DNA from 3 places in the Clostridium sp. HCS.1 genome. Region 3 is predicted to be linked to each of the others. Evidence: predicted binding sites of a transcription regulator. Region 3 holds the regulator's gene; each other region holds the start of a gene.
The links. Region 3 encodes Rex, which represses fermentation and respiration genes when NADH is low (regulators of the CRP and FNR family bind a similar motif). Its sites were predicted from a motif close to ATTGTTAANNNNTTAACAAT; they were not measured.
Positions count from the first base shown of each region.

Region 1 (7,065 bases), 1.2 Mb from region 3:
CATAATTCTTAATATTTACTTCCCCAATATATCTAGAATAAAATTCTGCATAATTGCATACATAGAAATTTTTCTCACTGATATGTTTTTTCATAGTATCATCATATCCCTTTTCATAGGACAATACTAAATCTATAGTATCTTTAATATTATCTTTCTCTTTGCCTTGCAAATCCTTTGATGTACTTTGGCAACCTGTTATAACCACACTTATAATTATAATTAACATAACCTTTAATATATTTTTTTTCATTTATTCCTCCATACAATAAATTTATATTTTTATAAATACATATATAAATAATATCATAAAAAAGTTATTTCTATGTTTTTTAATAAAAAAAATAGGATACTAAAGAGCATCCTATTTTTATATTCAAAAATTATTTATTCTTTTTTGTTGCTTTTTTAGTTTCTTTAGCCTTAGGCCCTTCATAAGCATTAATATACATTTCCTTTAATTCACTCATTAATGGATATCTTGGGTTAGCTCCTGTACATTGATCATCAAATGCTTGCTCAACCATTTCATCAAGACTTGCATAGAACTTACTTTCTGAAACTCCTGCTTCTTTTATTGTCTTAGGCATATTTAATTTAGCTTGTAATTCTTCAACAGCCTTTATTAATAATTCAACTTTTTCTTCTTCACTATTTCCACCTAATCCAAGATGATCAGCAATTCTTGCATATCTCCATGCTGCATTTGGATATTTGTATTGAGCAAATGCTGCTTGCTTAGTAGGTGCATCTGTTGCATTAAATCTTATTACTTCATTCATTAATAATGAATTAGCCATACCATGTGGTAAGTGATGGAATGCTCCTAACTTATGAGCCATTGAGTGAGTAATTCCTAAGAAAGCATTTGAGAATGCCATACCAGCCATACATGATGCATGAGCCATTTTTTCTCTTGCCTTTACATTAGTAGTTCCTTCATTATATGCATCTGGTAAATATTTGAATACTAATCTAATAGCTTCTAAAGCTAAGCCATTAGTATATTCTGAAGCCATTATTGATACATATGCTTCTATTGAGTGAACTAATACATCTAAACCTGCGCAAGCAGTTAATCCCTTAGGAGATGTCATCATAAGTTCAGCATCTACTATTGCCATATCTGGAGTTAATTCATAATCTGCAAGAGGATATTTAACTCCTGTAGTTTCATCTGTAATAACAGCAAATGGAGTTACTTCTGAACCTGTACCTGCTGATGTAGCTATTGAAACCATCATAGCTTTATTACCCATAGTAGGGAATTTATATATTCTCTTTCTTATATCCATAAATGTCATAGCTAAATCATGGAAGTTAACTTCTGGATGTTCATACATAACCCACATAATCTTAGCAGCATCCATAGCTGATCCACCACCTAATGCTATTATTACATCTGGATTGAAATCTAACATTTCCTTAGCACCAGCTTTTGCACATCTAAGTGTTGGGTCTGGTTCTACATCTGAGAATATCTTATATTGTATTCCATTGTTTTCTAAAACTTCTGTTACCTTATTAGTATATCCCATATCAAATAGAACTTTATCAGTTACTATAAATGCTTTCTTCTTATCCATGTCCTTTAACTCTCCAAGAGCTACAGGTAAACAACCATATTTAAAGTAAACTTTTTCTGGAACTCTAAACCAAAGCATATTTTCTCTCCTCTCAGCTATACTCTTAATGTTAATTAAATGCTTAGGACCAACATTTTCTGAAACTGAGTTTCCTCCCCATGATCCGCATCCAAGAGTTAGTGATGGTGCTAATCTAAAGTTAAATATATCTCCTATAGCTCCTTGTGATGCTGGCATATTTATTAGAGTTCTAGCAGTTTTCATTTTTTCTCCAAATTGTAATATTCTATCTCTACACTTAATTTGATCAGTATAAAGAATTGAAGTATGACCCATACCACCTAGTTCTATTAATCTAGCTGCTTTTTCTAAAGCTTCATCATAAGATTTTGCTTTATACATAGCTAAAATTGGTGATAATTTTTCATGTGAAAATGGCTCTTCTAATTCTACTGATTCTACTTCCCCTATTAAAACTTTAGCTGATTCTGGTACATTAACTCCTGCCATTTCTGCAATTTTATAAGCTGATTGACCAACTATATTAGCATTTAAGCCACCTTTTTCATTTAATATAACTTTTCTTACCTTATCTACTTCTTCGCCCTTTAAGATATAAGCTCCTCTTTCGCTTAATTCTTTTTTAACCTCATCATATACTTGTTCTAATACTACTAATGATTGTTCTGATGCACAAATAACTCCATTATCAAAAGTTTTAGAAAGAAGTATTGAGTTTACAGCCATTTTTATATGGGCAGTTTCATCTATTATAGCTGGTGTATTACCTGCTCCAACTCCTAATGCTGGTCTTCCTGATGAATAAGCTGCCTTAACCATAGCTGGACCACCTGTTGCTAATATTATATCTGATTCTCTCATAACGTTTTGAGATAATTCTACTGATGGTTCATCTATCCATCCTATAATTCCTTCTGGAGCTCCCGCTTTAACTGCAGCTTCTAAAACTATCTTAGCTGCTTCAATTGTAGCTTTTTTTGCTCTTGGATGTGGAGAAATTATAATTGCATTTCTAGTTTTTAAAGCTATTAATGTTTTAAATATTGCTGTTGATGTAGGATTTGTTGTTGGAACTATTGCTGCTATAACTCCTATTGGTTCAGCAACCTTAGTAATTCCGTAAGTTTTATCTTCTTCTAAAACTCCACAAGTCTTCATATCTTTATATTGATTATATATATATTCAGCTGCAAAATGGTTCTTTATAACTTTATCTTCTACTATACCCATTCCAGTTTCTGCAACTGCCATTTTGGCTAATTTGATTCTATTATCATTTGCTGCAATCGCTGCTTGTCTAAAAATTTCATCAACTTGTTCTTGCGTATAAGTTGCAAAAATTCTTTGAGCCTCTCTTAATTGATTAATTCTTTGAGTTAATTCTTGTGCATTTGTTACAACCATTTTATATCCTCCTAAATGATAAGATTTATATTTTAAAAATAATTAGTTATCTTGCTAAAATTTGTTTAACTTAACTACAATCATATTGTATTTCATTGTTTTTTTTTTGTCAATCTTTTTTGTTAAATTTTTATCATATTTTTTCTATTTTCTTCTTTTTTATAAAAAATCTAAAGTAATAGCTATATTTCAGTTATATTTTTGAATTATTTTAATGTATAATTTAAATTCTTTTAATTTTTTTCTTAGTTTTTTTAAATTTTCTTAATTTTTTTAATTGTTTTAATAATTTATACAATAGATGTTATAGTTTTAAGTTTTTATTTTCATCATTTATCGTTATTTAAATAACAAACTTTTAATATAATTATTTTTTATTTAATATTACTTTTCCATTAAAATTTATAAAATATACATATAAAAAGAAAAAGAGACTGCCTAAGCAATCTCTAATTAAATTTTAACTCTATGCTAATAAACTTCTATCACTTAAATCATCATTAATATTAGCATCTTTAAATAAATTCATTAATTTTTCTGTTGTTAATTCTTCTTTTTCTTTTCCTTTAACATCTATAAGAATTTTACCTCTGTGCATCATTATTAATCTATTTCCTGTTTTTATTGCTTGCTTCAGATTATGAGTTATCATCATAGTTGTAATGTTAGTTTCCTTTACAATCCTCTCAGTTATTTCCATTATTTTCAATGAAGTTTTTGGATCTAAAGCCGCTGTATGCTCATCTAATAGTAATAATTTAGGTTTAGACATAACTGCAATTAACATACTTAATGCTTGTCTTTGCCCTCCTGATAATAAATTTACTTTGTTATATAACTTATCTTCAAGACCTAAATCTAATTCTTTAAGAAGTTTTTCGTAATATGGAATTCTTTTTTTATTTATACCGAGCGTTAATCCAAATTTCTTTCCTTTATTATCTGCTAAGGATAAATTTTCTAATAATGTCATATTAGGAGCAACACCTAATGACGGATCTTGAAAGACTCTTCCTATCATTTTTGACCTTTTATATTCATCTTTATTAGAAACATCTTCTCCATTTATTTTAATTATCCCGTCATCACATTGAATATTTCCTGATATAATATTTAATAATGTAGATTTTCCAGCACCATTTGATCCTATTATACTAATAAAATCTCCCTTATTAACTTCTAAAGAAAAATTAGAGAATACTTTATTTTCATTAATAGTATTTTCATTAAAGACTTTGTGCAATGCTTGAATCTTTAGCATCAACATCACCGCCTTTTCTATTTTTTACATAACTCTCAACTTTTCTTCTTTTTCTTTTTAATTTAAATACTCCTGAATTTAAACTTAATGCAATTATCACTATAATTGCTGTCATAAGTTTTAAATAATTTGGATTTAATCCAAACTTCAATGCCATTGCTATAGCTAGTTTATATATAATAGCTCCAAATATTGAAACTGTAGTATATTTAATAAAATTAACTTTTTTAAAAATTGAAGCACCTATTATAACTGCAGCTAATCCCATAACAACTACTCCAGTGCCCATACTAGCATCTGAGAAGCCTTGATATTGAGCTGTTAAAGCACCACTTAAAGCAACCAATCCATTGCTTATCATTAATCCTAATATCTTTATATTATTTTTATTTATTCCAAGTGAAGTAACTAATTGCTCATTATCTCCAACTGCAATTAATAAATTACCAAGCTTTGTTTTTAAAAAGAAATCAAAAGCTATCTTTACTAATAAAGCAATTAATATAATAGTAATTATATTATATTTTCCAGTAAAAATGCTTTTAGTATTAAATAATGGAATATTTGACTGTCCCATAACCATTAAATTTATTGAATATAGTCCAATCATTACTAATATTCCAGACATTAAATTAGTGATTTTAAGTTTTACATGTAAAAGTGCAGTTGCTAATCCAGCTACAGCTCCTCCTATAGTGGCAACTAATACTGCTAACCAAGGATTCACATCTTTCACTAATAAAGCTGCGCATATTGCTGCACCTAATGGATAAGTTCCATCTACAGAAAGATCAGGAAAATCTAAAATTTTATAAGTAATATAGACTCCTATAGCAACTATTCCAAAAAGCAATCCTTGTTCTAGTACATTAATTACTAAATCCACTAGTTAACACCCCCAGTTACACTTTTAGAATTTTCTTTAATTTCACTTGGGATATTTATATTTAATTTATTAGCTACATCAGTATTTATTACAATACTCATATCACTTAATGTAGTAATTTCTATTTCCTCTGGTTTTTTACCTTCTAATATTTCAGCTGCTTTATAACCAGTTTCTTTTCCGAGTTTAAAGTAATCTATTCCAATTGAACATAACCCACCTTTAGATACAACTGCTTCTTCCGCTCCCAATATAGGTATATTATTATTGACAGCAATTTGTCCAACTAAATCATAAGCTGAGGCTACAGTATTGTCTGTAGGTGTATACAATGCATCAATATCTTTTATAACAGCACTTAAATTTTGATTTATTTCATTTACATTTGTAACTCCAATTTCCTTAATCTTTATATTTAATTTACTTGCTTCAGTTTTTAATGCTTCTACTTGTACTACTGAATTTGCTTCAGAAGTATTATATATAACTCCTAAAGTCTTAATGTCTGGTTTAAGTTTAAGCAATAAATCAAGCTGCTTATCAACAGGAACCATATCTGAAACTCCAGTTAAATTAGTTCCAGAGCTTTTCCAATCCTTTGCTATACCTGCTGCAACTGGGTCAGTAACAGCAGTAAAAACTGTTGGTATTTCTTTTGTTGAATTATATACTGCTTGTGCTGAAGTAGTTGCAATAGCTAAAATTAAATCCTTTTTCTCAGAAGTAAATTTTTGTGCTATTGTTTGAGAAGTAGGGTTGTCTCCTTGAGCATTTTGATAATCGAAAGTTATATTTTTACCTTCTTCATATCCCTTTTCTTTTAATCCTTCAATGAAACCTTCCCTTGCTGAATCTAATGCTGGATGCTGTACTAATTGACTGATTCCTATATTATATTTTTTTCCTTCACCTGAAGATTCTTTTGAATCTTCTTTGCATCCCACAAAGGTACCAGCTACAATTAAAGCTAATAACCCCATTGCAACTTTCTTTTTTCCTACCATCTTTACCATCCTCCTAATATACATAAGCACTTTTAGCTTTAACAAAATCTTAAATCCTACAATTCTACATTCCCAATTTACTATAAATATTATATAAATTATAATACTTTATTATTATTTTTAAGATTTTATTATCACTTTTATATTTATCATATAATATCACAATTAGTTTTTTTTGTAAATATATAAAATAACTTGATAAAATTTTCCTTAAATAAAAAAAGACACCAAAGTGCCTTCAAACATTATTTATTTACTTATTTGGGGTTCTAATTAGGAATTGCCCTATGGCCTAATCCTATTACAACTTCATCTAAATGTAAAAGTCCTACACTTAAAAATATACATACACTTAAATGTTCTCCATGTTTTGCAATGCCTATTTTTCCACCTACATTTTGACCACTAGCTCTATTCCATACTTGCATTAAAGCATCTCTAGTTGCTCCTATTACTCCACCTTCATGTAAATGCTCTTCTCTTATAAGACCATTTCTTTTAGATGCAACTAAAGCTCTTTCTAATATTTTAGAAGTGGACTCATTAATATTTCCACCTATATTAACTGCTGTAACAAATATACCTTTTTTCTTAAGTTCAATTTTTAGTTCTTCCTCTTCTTCCCTAGACGAAATAGCCATTCTTGTTGCATACTTTGCAACTTCTAAGCTTGTATTTGCCATAATATCCTCCCATACTACTAATATATTTCTTATTTTATAGATTCACACTTTTCTTTAAAATAATCATTTAATTTTCCTAGTGCCCCTATTAAGACTTCTTTTTCATCTTCAGAAAGAGCATCCAGCATAGTTGTTACCATTTCATTATGGAATCTTTCGTGTAGTCTATGGGCTACCTTTCCTTTTCTAGTTAACTCCACAAGAACTACCCTTCTATCTT
Region 1 is NZ_CP170704.1:1,660,168-1,667,232, reverse strand. Features, by position in the region: gene ACFYH6_RS07960 (hypothetical protein) at 1-253, opposite strand, end outside; gene adhE (bifunctional acetaldehyde-CoA/alcohol dehydrogenase) at 384-3,011, opposite strand; gene ACFYH6_RS07950 (ABC transporter ATP-binding protein) at 3,478-4,272, opposite strand; gene ACFYH6_RS07945 (ABC transporter permease) at 4,238-5,158, opposite strand; gene ACFYH6_RS07940 (ABC transporter substrate-binding protein) at 5,158-6,162, opposite strand; gene ACFYH6_RS07935 (HutP family protein) at 6,432-6,845, opposite strand; gene ACFYH6_RS07930 (MarR family winged helix-turn-helix transcriptional regulator) at 6,875-7,065, opposite strand, start outside.
Region 1: the regulator Rex is predicted to act here: its motif matches at 3,130-3,149, upstream of adhE (bifunctional acetaldehyde-CoA/alcohol dehydrogenase).

Region 2 (7,065 bases), 640 kb from region 3:
TTACCGTGGTCAGCAGTTATAAATAATGTTCCATCCTTTTCTAAAATCTTATTTGCAACTCTTCCTAAGCATTCATCTACAGTTTCTATTGCCTTAACAGCTGCTTCCATAACACCTGTATGACCAACCATATCTGGGTTAGCATAGTTTAATATAATCATATCATAAGTATCTGAATCTATTCTCTTAATTAATTCATCAGTTACTTCGTAAGCACTCATTTCTGGTTTTAAATCATAAGTTGCAACCTTTGGAGATGATATTAATGCTCTGTCTTCTCCTTCATATTCTTTTTCAACTCCACCATTAAAGAAGAAAGTAACGTGAGCATATTTTTCTGTTTCTGCAATTCTTAATTGCTTTAATCCTTTATTTGAAACATATTCACCTAAAGTGTTGTTTATGCTTTGTGGTCTATATGCAACATTTACACCTTCTAAAGTCTTATCATATTGAGTCATTGTAACAAATGTTAAGTTTAATCTTTCTCTATTAAATCCAGCAAATTCTTTATCATTAATAGCTCTAGTTATTTCTCTAGCTCTATCTGGTCTGAAGTTGAAGAATATTACAGAGTCTCCATTCTTAATCATTCCATTTTCATCTATAACAGCTGGTAAAACAAATTCATCAGTCTTGTTATCATTGTATGATTTTTCCATAGCTTCTGCTGCTGAAGATGCCATTTCGCCTTTTCCAAGAACCATAGCATTATAAGCAAGCTCAACTCTTTCCCACCTGTTATCTCTATCCATAGCGTAGTATCTACCTGATACAGTAGCTATTTTACCTACACCAATTTCTTTCATATACTCTTCAAGATCATTTACAAAATATTTTCCTGATGATGGTGGAACATCTCTTCCATCCATAAATGCATGAACATATACATTTTGTAATCCTGCTTCTTTTGCTAATCTTAATAATCCTTTTAAATGATCTATGTGTGAGTGAACACCACCATCAGATAATAATCCCATTAAGTGAAGTGCAGCATTATTTTCCTTTGCATTATTTATTGCTAAAGTTAATGCTTCATTTTTGAAAAATCCACCGTCTTCAATTTCCTTAGTTATTCTAGTTAATTCTTGATATATAATTCTTCCAGCACCAATATTTAAGTGTCCTACTTCTGAGTTACCCATTTGTCCATCAGGTAATCCAACAAACATTCCACTAGCTTGTAATTGTGTGTTTGGATATTGTGTCATTAATTTATTATAATTAGGTTTATGTGCTGCTTCAACAGCGTTTCCATCTGATTTTGGAGCTATTCCAAATCCGTCTAATATCATTAACATTACAGGTTTCTTCGCCATAATTCCCTCCAAATTTTCTATCTATATTTGAAATTATATTGACAATATTATATAGAATTAAAATCATATATATTTTAAAAATTTTATATAAGTTGCTAAAGTCCTAGCTTTTCTAAATACTTTAAACTAAAAATTAATTTAGTTAACTTAAAAATATTTATAACAACTTATTTAATATTATCTTTCTTTAATTTCATACTTATTATACTATATTTAATTTAAATAAACAATAAATGTAACTCTTAGTTAAACCTTTGCATCAAAATATTTTTAATAATAATTATTACCTAATAAAAAGGAGCTGTAATACAGCTCCTTAATTAATTAAAAATTAACTATTTGAGAGAAATCAGCTGGAACTAAGCTAGCACCACCAACTAAAGCACCATCTATGTCTGACATAGCCATTTGATCTTTAATTGTGTTTGGCTTAACTGATCCACCGTATTGAATTCTTACTTTATCTGCAACTTCTTTTCCGAACATTTCTGCAACTACATCTCTTATAGCTTTTATTGTTTCGTTAGCTTGTTCATTAGTAGCAGTTTTTCCTGTTCCTATAGCCCAGATTGGTTCGTAAGCAATTACAACTTTTTCAGCTAATTCTTTTGATAATCCTTCTAAATCAGCTTTAATTTGAGCTCCAACAACATCATTAGTTGTTCCATTTTCTCTTTGTTCTAAAGATTCTCCGCAACAAAGAATTGGAGTTAAGTTATGAGCAAATGCTGCTTTAACTTTCTTGTTTAAAGCTTCATCAGTTTCATTGAAGTATTCTCTTCTTTCACTATGTCCTAATACAACATAGCTAACTCCCATAGCTTCTAACATTCCTGGAGCAACTTCTCCTGTGAAAGCTCCTTTTTCTTCAAAGTGCATGTTTTGAGCAGCAACTTTTATATTTGATCCTTCAACTGCTTTTAATACAGCATCTAAACAAACAAAAGTAGGACATACTACAACATCACATGTAGCATTAGCTACTAATGGCTTTAATTCTTCTACAACTTTTACAGCTTCTGCTGGAGTGTAATGCATCTTCCAGTTTCCAGCTATTATTGGTTTTCTCATCTAAATCACCTCATATTTTTTAATTGGAAGAATGAAGAAATGAAAGAATGAAAAAATTAAGGTAGTTATTCAACTAAAGTTGAATAACTATAAATTTATTAATCCATTTAACTGGATTATTTCCATAATTCTTTCATTTACAATTAAAAGTTTAACTTTAAATTGTAATTTTCATTTTTTTCATTCTTTAATTTCATAGTACAGCTACGCTGGACTATCTCCTTAATTCTTTCATTCTAGCTAAAAGTGTAACTTTTAGCTAGAATTTTCATTTTTTCATTCAACAAATAAACTTGTTTTATTTGTTGTTTAATGCTTCTATTCCTGGTAAAGCCTTACCTTCTAAGAATTCTAGAGAAGCTCCACCACCTGTTGAGATGTGAGTCATCTTATCTCCAAATCCTAAGATATTAACAGCTGCAGCTGAGTCTCCTCCACCGATAACTGTTGTAGCATCTGCATCAGCCATAGCCTTAGCAACTGCAATTGTTCCTTTATTGAAGTTTTCGAATTCGAATACTCCCATTGGTCCGTTCCATATAACTGTTTTAGCATCTTTAATTGCATCAGCATATAAAGTTTCAGTCTTAGGTCCGATATCTAATCCCATGCTTCCTGCTGGTATGTTTTGATCTTCAGTGATTACTGGTTCTACATCTTTGAATTCTGTAGCAACTCTGTGGTCAACTGGTAATAAGAATTTAACTCCCTTTTCAGCTGCCTTTTCAATCATTTCTTTAGCGTATTCTATTCTATCAGCTTCTACTAAAGATGATCCAACTTCGTATCCTTGAGCCTTTAAGAATGTGTAAGCCATTCCACCACCGATTATTAATGTATCAACTTTTTCTAATAAGTTGTTGATAACAGCTATCTTATCTGAAACCTTAGCTCCACCTAATATAGCAACGAATGGTCTAACTGGATTGTTAACAGCTTCTCCTAAGAACTTTAATTCCTTTTGAATTAAGTATCCACATACAGCTGTATCTACGAATTCAGTAACACCAACTGTTGAACAGTGTGCTCTGTGAGCTGTACCAAAAGCGTCATTTACAAATATATCAGCTAATGAAGCTAATTCTTTTGAGAATTCTTCTACATTCTTAGTTTCTTCTTTTCTGCATCTTGTATTTTCTAATAATACAACATCTCCATCTTTCATTGCTTCTACAGCAGCTCTAGCATTTGCTCCTACCACTTCTTCATCTCTTGCAAATACTACTTCTTTGTTTAACATTTCGCTTAATCTCTTAGCAACTGGTGCTAATGATTTTGATGCGTCTTTTCCTAAGTGTGAGCAAAGAATAACTTTTGCGCCATTATTTATTAAGTAATTAATTGTTGGTAATGCACCATTTAATCTGTTTTCGTCAGTTATAACTCCATCCTTTAGTGGAACATTGAAGTCACATCTTACTAAAACTTTTTTACCTTTAACATCTATATCTTCGATAGTTTTTTTATTAAAGCTCATTTATTTCACCTCATAATTTATTTTTATATTTATAAAAACCGAAATTATTTGATTAATTTAAAATTGGCCTGGCCTCATAGATTTTCTATAAAACCAGACCAAATTTTATTTCCTAAATTAAAATATTTACTTAACTATTTAATTATCTAGTTACGAAGTATTTTAAAGTTCTGATTAATTGGTTAGTGTATGACATTTCATTGTCGTACCAAGCAGCAACTTTAACTAATTGCTCATCTCCAACTGTCATAACCTTTGTTTGAGTTGCATCGAATAATGAACCATAAGTGATTCCGATTACGTCTGATGAAACTATTTCATCTTCAGTGTAACCAAATGATTCGTTAGCAGCAGCCTTCATAGCAGCGTTTATTTCTTCAACAGTTGCTTTCTTATCTAAAGTAACAACTAATTCAGTTAATGAACCAGTAACAACTGGAACTCTTTGAGCACCACCATCTAATTTTCCTTTTAATTCTGGAATAACTAAACCAATTGCTTTAGCAGCTCCAGTTGAGTTAGGAACGATGTTTGCAGCAGCAGCTCTACCTCTTCTTAAATCGCCTTTTCCGTGAGGACCATCTAATGTGTTTTGGTCATTAGTGTAAGCGTGGATAGTTGTCATGAATCCTTTTTGGATTCCGAACTTATCGTTTAATACTTTAGCCATTGGAGCTAAGCAGTTTGTAGTACATGAAGCACCTGAAACAACTGTTTCTGTACCATCTAATATATTATTATTTACGTTGTATACTACTGTCTTTATATCTCCAGTTGCAGGAGCTGATATAACAACCTTCTTAGCACCAGCTTCTAAATGTAAACCTGCTTTTTCTTGAGAAGTAAAGAATCCAGTACATTCTAAAACTACGTCAACATTTAATTCTTTCCATGGTAAGTCAGCAGGATTTCTTTCTGCAGTAACTTTTATTTCTTTTCCGTTAACTACGAAAGCTCCTTCTTTAACTTCGATTTCTCCGTTGAATCTTCCTTGTGAAGAGTCATATTTAAATAAGTGAGCTAAAGTCTTAGCATCAGTTAAGTCATTGATTGCTACCACATTGAATTCTGGGTTTTCAATCATTAATCTTAATGCTAATCTTCCTATTCTTCCAAAACCATTAATTGCTACATTTACCATTTGCAATTACCTCCTAAAAATAGTTATATTTAAAATTTTAAAAATTTTAAGCTTATTTATTGTGTTCTTTAATATATTCCACAATCTTTCTGCCAGCTGCTTCATCTGTTACTAAAACTGCATTATGATTATTCATCATTGTTGCAATAATAGCATCAACTTTATTTTCCCCAGCTGCAACAGCAATATGTGTGTTAATTTTTCTTGCTTCATTAATATTTATTCCAATAGAAGTATTTTCTGATACAACCTGTGAATCTTTATTAAAATAACATCCAAAGGCTTCACCAACAGCTCCAAGAGATTTTAATTTATTATATTCTTCACTTGAAACATCTCTTTTTTCTGCCATTACTAAAGCTTCACCAATACCATATATTAAGATATCTGCTTTGTGTATATTATCTATTACTTCTTTTATTTCCTTTTCTTTTAATAAGGTATCTAAAAGATTTAAACTAAGATTCTCTGGAATATGAAGCAATTTATAAGAACCATTTAATTTTTGTGCTAGAGATGCAGCCAACGTATTTGCCTGTATTTCAACCTTTCTTCCCATACCACCTCTTGCAGGAAGTACTAGTATGTTTGAAAGATAGCTCATTTTAGGTACAGCTTCCACAAATTCCTTAATGGTGTTTCCACCTGTTATTGCTATTATATTATTATCTCTAATTATAGTTTTTAAGTAATTTGCTGTTGCTTTACCAAGGTCTTTTAATATGGTCTTATTTTTCTTTACATCTCCTGGAACAATTACTACATCTTTTAATCCAAGGAAAGATTTTATATTTTCTTCTATATCTGATAATCCCTTTATTTCATGTATAAAATCTTTTAATCTGTCTACAACTTCTTGTCCTTCTTCTGTTACTGTCATCCCCGGAGTATTGATTTCAATTAGATTTTGAGATTTTAAGAAATTTATTTCACTTCTTACTATTCTCTCACTTAAATCTAAATGATTTGCTAAAACTCGTCTTCCGATTGGCTGATTGTAATATATAGTCCTAAGAATACTATATCTTTTATCAAGGACTTCTACAAGTTCAGGAACTATTTTTTTTTCTAAAGACAATATTTCCTGCACAGTCAACCCTCCTTTGGTCTAAAAAAGTCCCGCACATTATTAAAATGTCCCACAAATATTATTATAAAACACTTCTATGAAATTTAAAAGCATTTTCTTAAAATTTTCCCAAAAGTTTTTACAAAATTTTATTATATTACCTGTAAAGAGGAAAGTTTTTATAAAATTATTTTATACATTTAACTTTCCTCTTTTGTATGTTTTTTATTCTATTCTTTTTCTTTTACCAGAAGATTTTATTTCAAGCTCTTCTCTATATTTAGCAACTGTTCGTCTTGATATATTTAAGTTTCTCTCATTTAGTTTATCGCATATTGCTTGATCTGATAGTGGCTTTTTCTTATCTTCTTCATCAATAATTTCCTTTATTTGCTTTTTAATATTTATTACTGCAATTTCTTCTCCATCACTTTTATTTACACTTAATCCTATGGTAAATAAATCTTTTATTTTTACTGTTCCAAAACTAGTTAATATATACTTGTCCTTTATAGCTCTACTAACTGTAGATTCATGAATTCCTAGTGTGTCTGCCATATCCTTCATGGTCATTGGTTTTAAATATTTTTGTCCTTTATCGAAATAATCTTTTTGATTTTCTACAACCTTTTCCAGTATTCTTAGCAAAGTGCTTTTTCTTTGCTCAATACTTTTAATTAAAAACATTGCGCTACTTAATTTTTCTTTTACATAATTTTCAGTAGTTTTATCATCTTTATTATTTAAGGCTTCTTTATAAATATTACTAATAGATAATCTTGGTATGACGCCTTCATTCATAATAACAAAATACTCACCATCAATTTTTCTAATGGCTGCATCAGGAATTATATATTTAACATCATCACCTGTATAAAAACCTCTTGAAGGTTTTGGTTCTAATTTCTTTATTATGTCCCCTAAATCTTGAGCTTCTTTAGGTGTTATTTTTAAATTTTTAGCTATTACATTAAATTTATTATCTGCA
Region 2 is NZ_CP170704.1:1,118,446-1,125,510, reverse strand. Features, by position in the region: gene gpmI (2,3-bisphosphoglycerate-independent phosphoglycerate mutase) at 1-1,319, opposite strand, end outside; gene tpiA (triose-phosphate isomerase) at 1,644-2,390, opposite strand; gene ACFYH6_RS05325 (phosphoglycerate kinase) at 2,689-3,867, opposite strand; gene gap (type I glyceraldehyde-3-phosphate dehydrogenase) at 4,010-5,008, opposite strand; gene ACFYH6_RS05315 (sugar-binding transcriptional regulator) at 5,061-6,098, opposite strand; gene rpoN (RNA polymerase factor sigma-54) at 6,303-7,065, opposite strand, start outside.
Region 2: the regulator Rex is predicted to act here: its motif matches at 3,887-3,906, upstream of ACFYH6_RS05325 (phosphoglycerate kinase).

Region 3 (7,065 bases):
TGTATCAAATATATATCCAACATTCATATATCTTGGTTCATTTAATTCTTTAATCGCTGTTAAAAGAACTGGAGCTTGAACTTTAATTAATTCATACCCATCTTCTAAAGCTCTATTAACTAACAATCCATCTTCTTCTATTTTTACATCTTGAACATATGTTATTTGAGGTATATTTAAATGTTCTGCAATTTCTGGTCCAACTTGAGCTGTATCTCCATCAATGGCTTGTCTACCCGCAAATACTATATCATATTCTAATTTCTTTAAAGCACCTGCTAATGTCTTTGATGTTGCTAAAGTGTCAGCACCAGCAAAAGCTCTATCAGTTATAAGTATAGCTTCATCAGCACCCATACATAATGCTTCTCTTAAAGCTTCCTTTGCTTGTGGAGGTCCCATACTTATTATAGTAACTTTTCCTCCAACTTTATCTTTTATTGTTAATGCAGCTTCTAATGCATGCTTATCTTCTGGATTTATAATTGATGGCACACCATCTCTTATAAGTGTTCCTGTTTTTGGATCAATCTTAACAGCTGTTGTATCTGGAACTTGTTTTAAACAAACTACTATATTCATTTATAAATCCTCCCCTTATCTTAAAGCGCTTCCTGAAATAACCATCTTTTGAACTTCTGAAGTTCCTTCATAGATTTCAGTAATTTTAGCATCTCTCATCATTCTTTCAACAGGATATTCTTTAGTGTAACCATATCCACCAAAGATTTGTACAGCCTTAGTAGTAACATCCATAGCTACTTCAGCTGCATAAAGCTTAGCTCTTGCTGCATCTACTGAATATGGAAGTTTATTTTCCTTAAGCCATGCTGCCTTATATACTAAATGTCTAGCAGCTTCAATTTTAGTATCCATTTCTGCTATCATCCATTGTAATCCTTGGAAAGCAGCTAATGGTTTATTAAATTGCTTTCTTTCCTTCATATAATTAACAGCTTCTTCAAAAGCTCCTTCAGCTATTCCTAATGCTTGAGCTGCTATACCAATTCTTCCTCCATCTAAAGTCTTCATTGCTATACCAAAACCTCTGCCTTCTTGTCCAATTAGGTTTTCTTTAGGAACTACACAATTACTCATTACTAATTCTGTAGTTGAAGAGCCTCTAATACCAAGTTTGTCTTCTTTCTTTCCAATTGAGAATCCTTCGAAACTCTTTTCAACTATAAATGCAGATATTCCTTTTGTACCTTTGCTCTTATCAGTCATGGCAAATATAATAAATGTTTCAGCAACTCCACCATTTGTGATAAATATCTTTGATCCATTTAATATATAATTATCACCATCTAATACAGCTACAGTTTGTTGACCAGCTGCATCTGTTCCGGCACCTGGTTCAGTTAAACCAAAAGCGCCTATTTTTTTACCAGTTGCTAAATCTTTTAAATACTTGTCTTTTTGTTCTTTAGTCCCAAACTGATCTATTAAAGACGCACATAAAGATGTATGTGCAGAAAGTATAACCCCTGTAGTTGCACATACCTTTGATAATTCTTCTACAGCTAATATATATGAAAGAGTATCTCCACCAGCTCCACCATATTCTTTTGAAAATGGAATTCCCATCATTCCGATTTTAGCCATTTTTTCAACATTTTCCATAGGGAATCTTTCTGTTTCATCAATTTCAGCAGCTATTGGTTTAACTTCCTTCAAAGCGAATTCTCTAACCATTTTTTTTACTAGTTCTTGTTCCTTAGTCAATTGAAAATTCATTAAATATACCTCCTTGATATTGTACCCTTTTCCTTAAAATAAGTTGTGTTTAAATTTAGAACTATTTTTTATATTTTTTTTATTCTGACTATTTATTAGAAAAATTTTTAGCTCTCTTATCAATGAAAGCTGTCATTCCTTCTTTTTGATCTTCAGTTGCGAAACATTTTCCAAAATCCTCTGCTTCAATTTCAATTGCAGTATCTATATCTACTTGCATACCTCTGTTTATAGCATCTTTGCATAACTTAACAGCTATAGGAGCATTAGCCATAATTGTATTTGCCATCGCTTTAGCTTCTTCCATTAAGCTTTCTAGAGGTACAACTTTATTTACTAAACCAATTCTTAAAGCTTCATCTGCTTTAACCATTGCACATGTGTAAATAAGCTCTTTTGCTTTTCCTTCTCCAACTAATCTTGGCAACCTTTGTGTTCCACCAAATCCTGGTGTTATTCCAAGTCCTGCTTCTGGTTGAGCAAATCTTGCCTTTTCTGAAGCTATTCTAATATCACAAGCCATAGCTAATTCGCATCCGCCACCAAGTGCAAATCCTGAAATAGCTGCAATAACAGGCTTGTCTAGTTTTTCTAATCTTCTGAAAACTTTATTTCCTAAAAGGCCAAAGTTTTTTCCTTCTTCTTCTGAAAGGTCCTTCATTTCTGAAATATCTGCACCAGCTACGAAGGCTTTTTCTCCAGCACCTGTTAAGATAACAGAATATATGTTACTGTCTTGTTCTAAATCTTCTAAAACCGCATCTAAATCTTTTAATGTGTCTGAATTTAGAGCATTTAAAGCTTTAGGTCTATTAATAGTTACAATTGCTAAGTGTTCTTCTTTTTCAAGAATTAAATTTTTCAATTCCATTCAAAGTCCTCCTTCTAAACTATATATACGATATTTTTGAATACTTATAATATATATTTCCCCCCAGAAATATTGTTATAAGATTAACAATATACCCAAAAAATAATTGAAGCTTAAGCTTCAATTATAATTATAAACTTATAAAATTTCTTTTTCAATAGTATTTGTGAAATAAGACAAATTAATAATGTAATCACTTACATTGTTCTTTATCATTTAATAAGTATATAAGTGTTAATAAACTCTCAGACAAATGTACATTTTCTACTATTACTTCATCTGGAACTGATAAATCAACAGGTGCAAAGTTCCATATTCCTGTAACTCCATTTTCAACTAGTATATCACTTACCTTTTGTGCATTTATTCTAGGTACACATATAATACCAATATCTATAGAATTTTCTAATAAGTAGTTTTTCAAAACATCAATATCTTGGATTTCTATATCTCTTATTCTAATTCCTATTAACTTTGGATTTGCATCAAATATTCCTACAATATTTAAACCACTTTGTGCAAATCTACTATAGTTTGCAATTGCCTGCCCTATATTACCTGCTCCAACGATTATAGCATTATATTCTTTATTTAAACCTAATATAATGCTAATTTGGTTATAAAGATCCTTAACATTATACCCATATCCTTGTTGACCAAAGTCTCCAAAACAATTTAAATCTTGTCTAATTTGTGATGCAGTAAAACCAATTTTTTCACCTAATTCTTTTGAAGATATTCTATCTACATCATTTCTTAGTAATTCTTGTAAATATCTATGATACTTTGGCAGTCTCTTAATTACTGCCATTGAAATATTTTTTTTCTTCTCCATATTATTTCTCCTATTTTTATTTTTTTTATTTAAAGCACGATTTTTCATATATATTAATTATTTTAACACTTTTATTTGTATTTTAAAACAATTTAAGTTATCTATTTAACAAGGCATCTCAAATATATTATTATCTTTATAATTTATTTTTATTTGTCAAAAGGAAATATCTTTAATTATATTAAATAAATGCACAAAAAATTAGACTTATGTATAACGTAGCAGATGCGTTATACATAAGTCTTAACTTTACAAAATTAAACTGTGTAAACAAAAGTAATCTTGTATGCTTCCCTTATGCCTGAATGTTCTCAACTCAAATAATTATATTTAATTTGATGAAATTTGTCAATAAAAAAAGAAAAAATATAATGCTAGCTACGACCTCGCAAGCTCCAAGTCGCCCTAGCATTATATTGTTTTCTTTTAATACTGAAGGAAATAATTCCTCATTTCATTTCGGAATTATAAAAAATATTTATAACGTAAACCTTCTACTTATAATTAAAGATTTATATATTTATCTCCTATTTATTTTAAGCATCTTGTGGAGTTTATTACTGCAAGAACTGTAACTCCAACATCTGCAAATACTGCTTCCCACATAGTAGCTATTCCAAAGGCTCCTAAAATTAAAACTAATACTTTTATTCCTAATGCAAATATTATATTTTGCCATAAGATTTTGTTAGTTTTTCTAGCAACTTTTATTGCTGAAACTAAAGCTTCTGGGTTGTCATTCATAAGAACTACATCTGCTGCTTCAATGGCTGCATCTGAACCTATGCCTCCCATAGCAACACCGATATCTGCTCTTGCTAATACTGGAGCATCATTTATTCCATCACCTACGAATATTACTTTTCCTTGAGATTTATTACCATTAATTATCTCTTCTACTTTATCTACCTTATCACCTGGTAATAACTCTGCATATACCTTATCTACACCAACTATTCCTGATACTTTTTCAGCCACTGTATTATTATCACCAGTTAGCATTACAGTTTGTGTAACTCCTATTTCTTTTAATGCTTTTATTGCATCTTTAGAACCTTCTTTGATTTCATCAGAAATAACTATATTTCCTTTATATTCATTATTAATAGCTATATGAACTATAGTTCCAATTGTATCAACATTTTCATACTTAATATTGAATTTCTCCATTAGTTTATAGTTACCAACTAATATTTCTTTTCCTTCTAATAGAGTTTTTACTCCATGTCCAGAAATTTCTTCGTAATTAACTAATTCTTTTGAATCTACTTCTTTTCCGTATTCCTTAATTATAGATTGTGCAATTGGATGGTTAGATAAACTTTCTGAAATTGCAGCTATTCTTATAAGTTCTTCTTTATCTATATTAACAGTATTTACTTCTGTTACTTTAAAAACTCCCTTTGTTAAAGTTCCAGTTTTATCAAATACAATTGTATTAACATCCTTTAATGCTTCTAAATAATTTCCACCCTTAACTAATATACCCTTTCTTGATGCTCCACCTATTCCTGCAAATAATCCAAGAGGAATAGATACTACTAAAGCACAAGGACAAGATACTACTAAGAAAATTAATGCTCTAGATAACCACTCATTAAAGCTTCCATTATTTAATATAAAAGGTGGTATTACTGCTAAAGCTATAGCTGAGAAAACAACCACTGGAGTATAATATCTTGAAAATCTAGTTATAAACTTTTCTGTTGGTGCCTTTTTATTAGAAGCATTTTCAACTAATTCTAATATTCTTGATACTGTAGACTCCTTAAAGTTCTTAGTTACTTTAATATTTAAAACACCATTAGTGTTAATAAAACCTGCTAAAATATCATCGCCTTTAAATACTTCTCTTGGTACTGATTCCCCAGTAAGAGCTGATGTATCTACAAAGCTACTTCCATTTACAATTATCCCATCTAAAGGAACTCTTTCACCAGGCTTTACAAAGATTATTTCATCTATATTTACTGTTTCTGGATTTACCTTTTCTTCTCTTCCATTTCTTATAACATTAGCATAATCTGCTCTAATATTCATAAGAGATGTTATTGATTTTCTTGATCTATTAACTGCATAAGATTGGAATAACTCTCCTATTTCATAGAATAACATAACTGCTACACCTTCTGGATATTCACCAATAAAGAATGCACCTAAGGTTGCAATAGTCATTAAGAAATTCTCATCAAAGACTTCTCCTCTTAATATATTTTTAACTGCTGTTAAAATTACATTTCCACCTATTAATAAATAACTTACTATAAATAAAGCTAGTGTTACCATAGATTCTCTATCTAAAAATACTGCTACTGCAAAAATTATAGCTCCAATTATTAATCTTAAGTTTTCTTTTAAAGTAATAGCCTCACTATGTGAGTGATCATGAGAATGTCCATGAGAGTGTTCATGTGAATCTTCATGAGAATGTTCATGGCTATGAGAGTGTTCATCTTTGGAAGTATGTCCATGTTCTTCATGTGAACTATGATTTTCTACTGAACATGCTTTACTTGTACATATATTTACATTTTCAACTACTACATTTTCATTATCTTTATGGAATACCTTAACTTCTGGCTCTAATTTCTTAATTATTTCTTTGGCCTTTAAAATAATATCACTTAATTCTTTATTTCCATCTCCTTCTATAGTTAAAGTAGATGTGGTAAAGTTTAAATTAGCTTCTTTAACTCCTTCTAAATCATTTACCCTAGTTTCTATTTTATTAGCACAACTAGCACAAGTTAATCCTGATAAAATTAATTTTGTTTCATTTTTATTCATAGTTATCACCACTTTCTATTCTAAAATATGCTTAAATCCTTCATTAAAGATGTGTTTTATATGATCATCCGCTAAGGAATAATATATAACTTTTCCATCTCTTCTAAACTTAACTAATCTATTACCTTTTAATACTCTAAGTTGATGAGAAATAGCTGATTGAGTCATATCTAATAAAGCTGCTAAATCACATACACACATTTCTTCTTTAAATAAAGCATGTAGTATTTTTATTCTAGTTGAATCGCTAAAGGCCTTAAATAGGTCTGCTAAATCATATAGAATTTCTTCGCTGGGTAAACTTTCTCTAACCCTTTCAACAATATCTTTATGAATTACAGTACAATTACAACTTTCAACTTTATTTTCTCCCATTTCTATTCCTCCATTCACTGAAACATATGAATAATTGTTCATATGTTTCTTTTAATATTATTATATGCTTATCCTAGTGTTTTAGTCAACAATATTGAAAAATTTTTATAAATTCCTATAAAACAAAAAAGGAGTTATGTTATAACTCCTTAAATTTTCTATATTACTAGTGCAATATTTTCTTTAATCTTTTGATTTAAGACAACTTCATCTAAAATTAAATTGATTGTTGTATTACATATATGGCTTGCATATTGTAAATCTTTTTCATAAGAAACTATTCCGCTATACTCCTCTTGTAGATCATCTATATATTTTCTTATATCATCACCATTTAAAGAAGTGTTTATTTCCTTCTTGAGATTATAAGATTTATTATACTTATTTAAATCATTTTCATATAAAACATGATCCTTAACTGCCCCAGGACTTTTAAATTCCCACCTTTGATAATGAGGTA
Region 3 is NZ_CP170704.1:477,839-484,903, reverse strand. Features, by position in the region: gene ACFYH6_RS02380 (electron transfer flavoprotein subunit beta/FixA family protein) at 1-582, opposite strand, end outside; gene ACFYH6_RS02375 (acyl-CoA dehydrogenase) at 598-1,737, opposite strand; gene ACFYH6_RS02370 (short-chain-enoyl-CoA hydratase) at 1,826-2,608, opposite strand; gene ACFYH6_RS02365 (redox-sensing transcriptional repressor Rex) at 2,802-3,443, opposite strand; gene ACFYH6_RS02360 (heavy metal translocating P-type ATPase) at 3,975-6,230, opposite strand; gene ACFYH6_RS02355 (ArsR/SmtB family transcription factor) at 6,246-6,605, opposite strand; gene ACFYH6_RS02350 (zinc dependent phospholipase C family protein) at 6,764-7,065, opposite strand, start outside.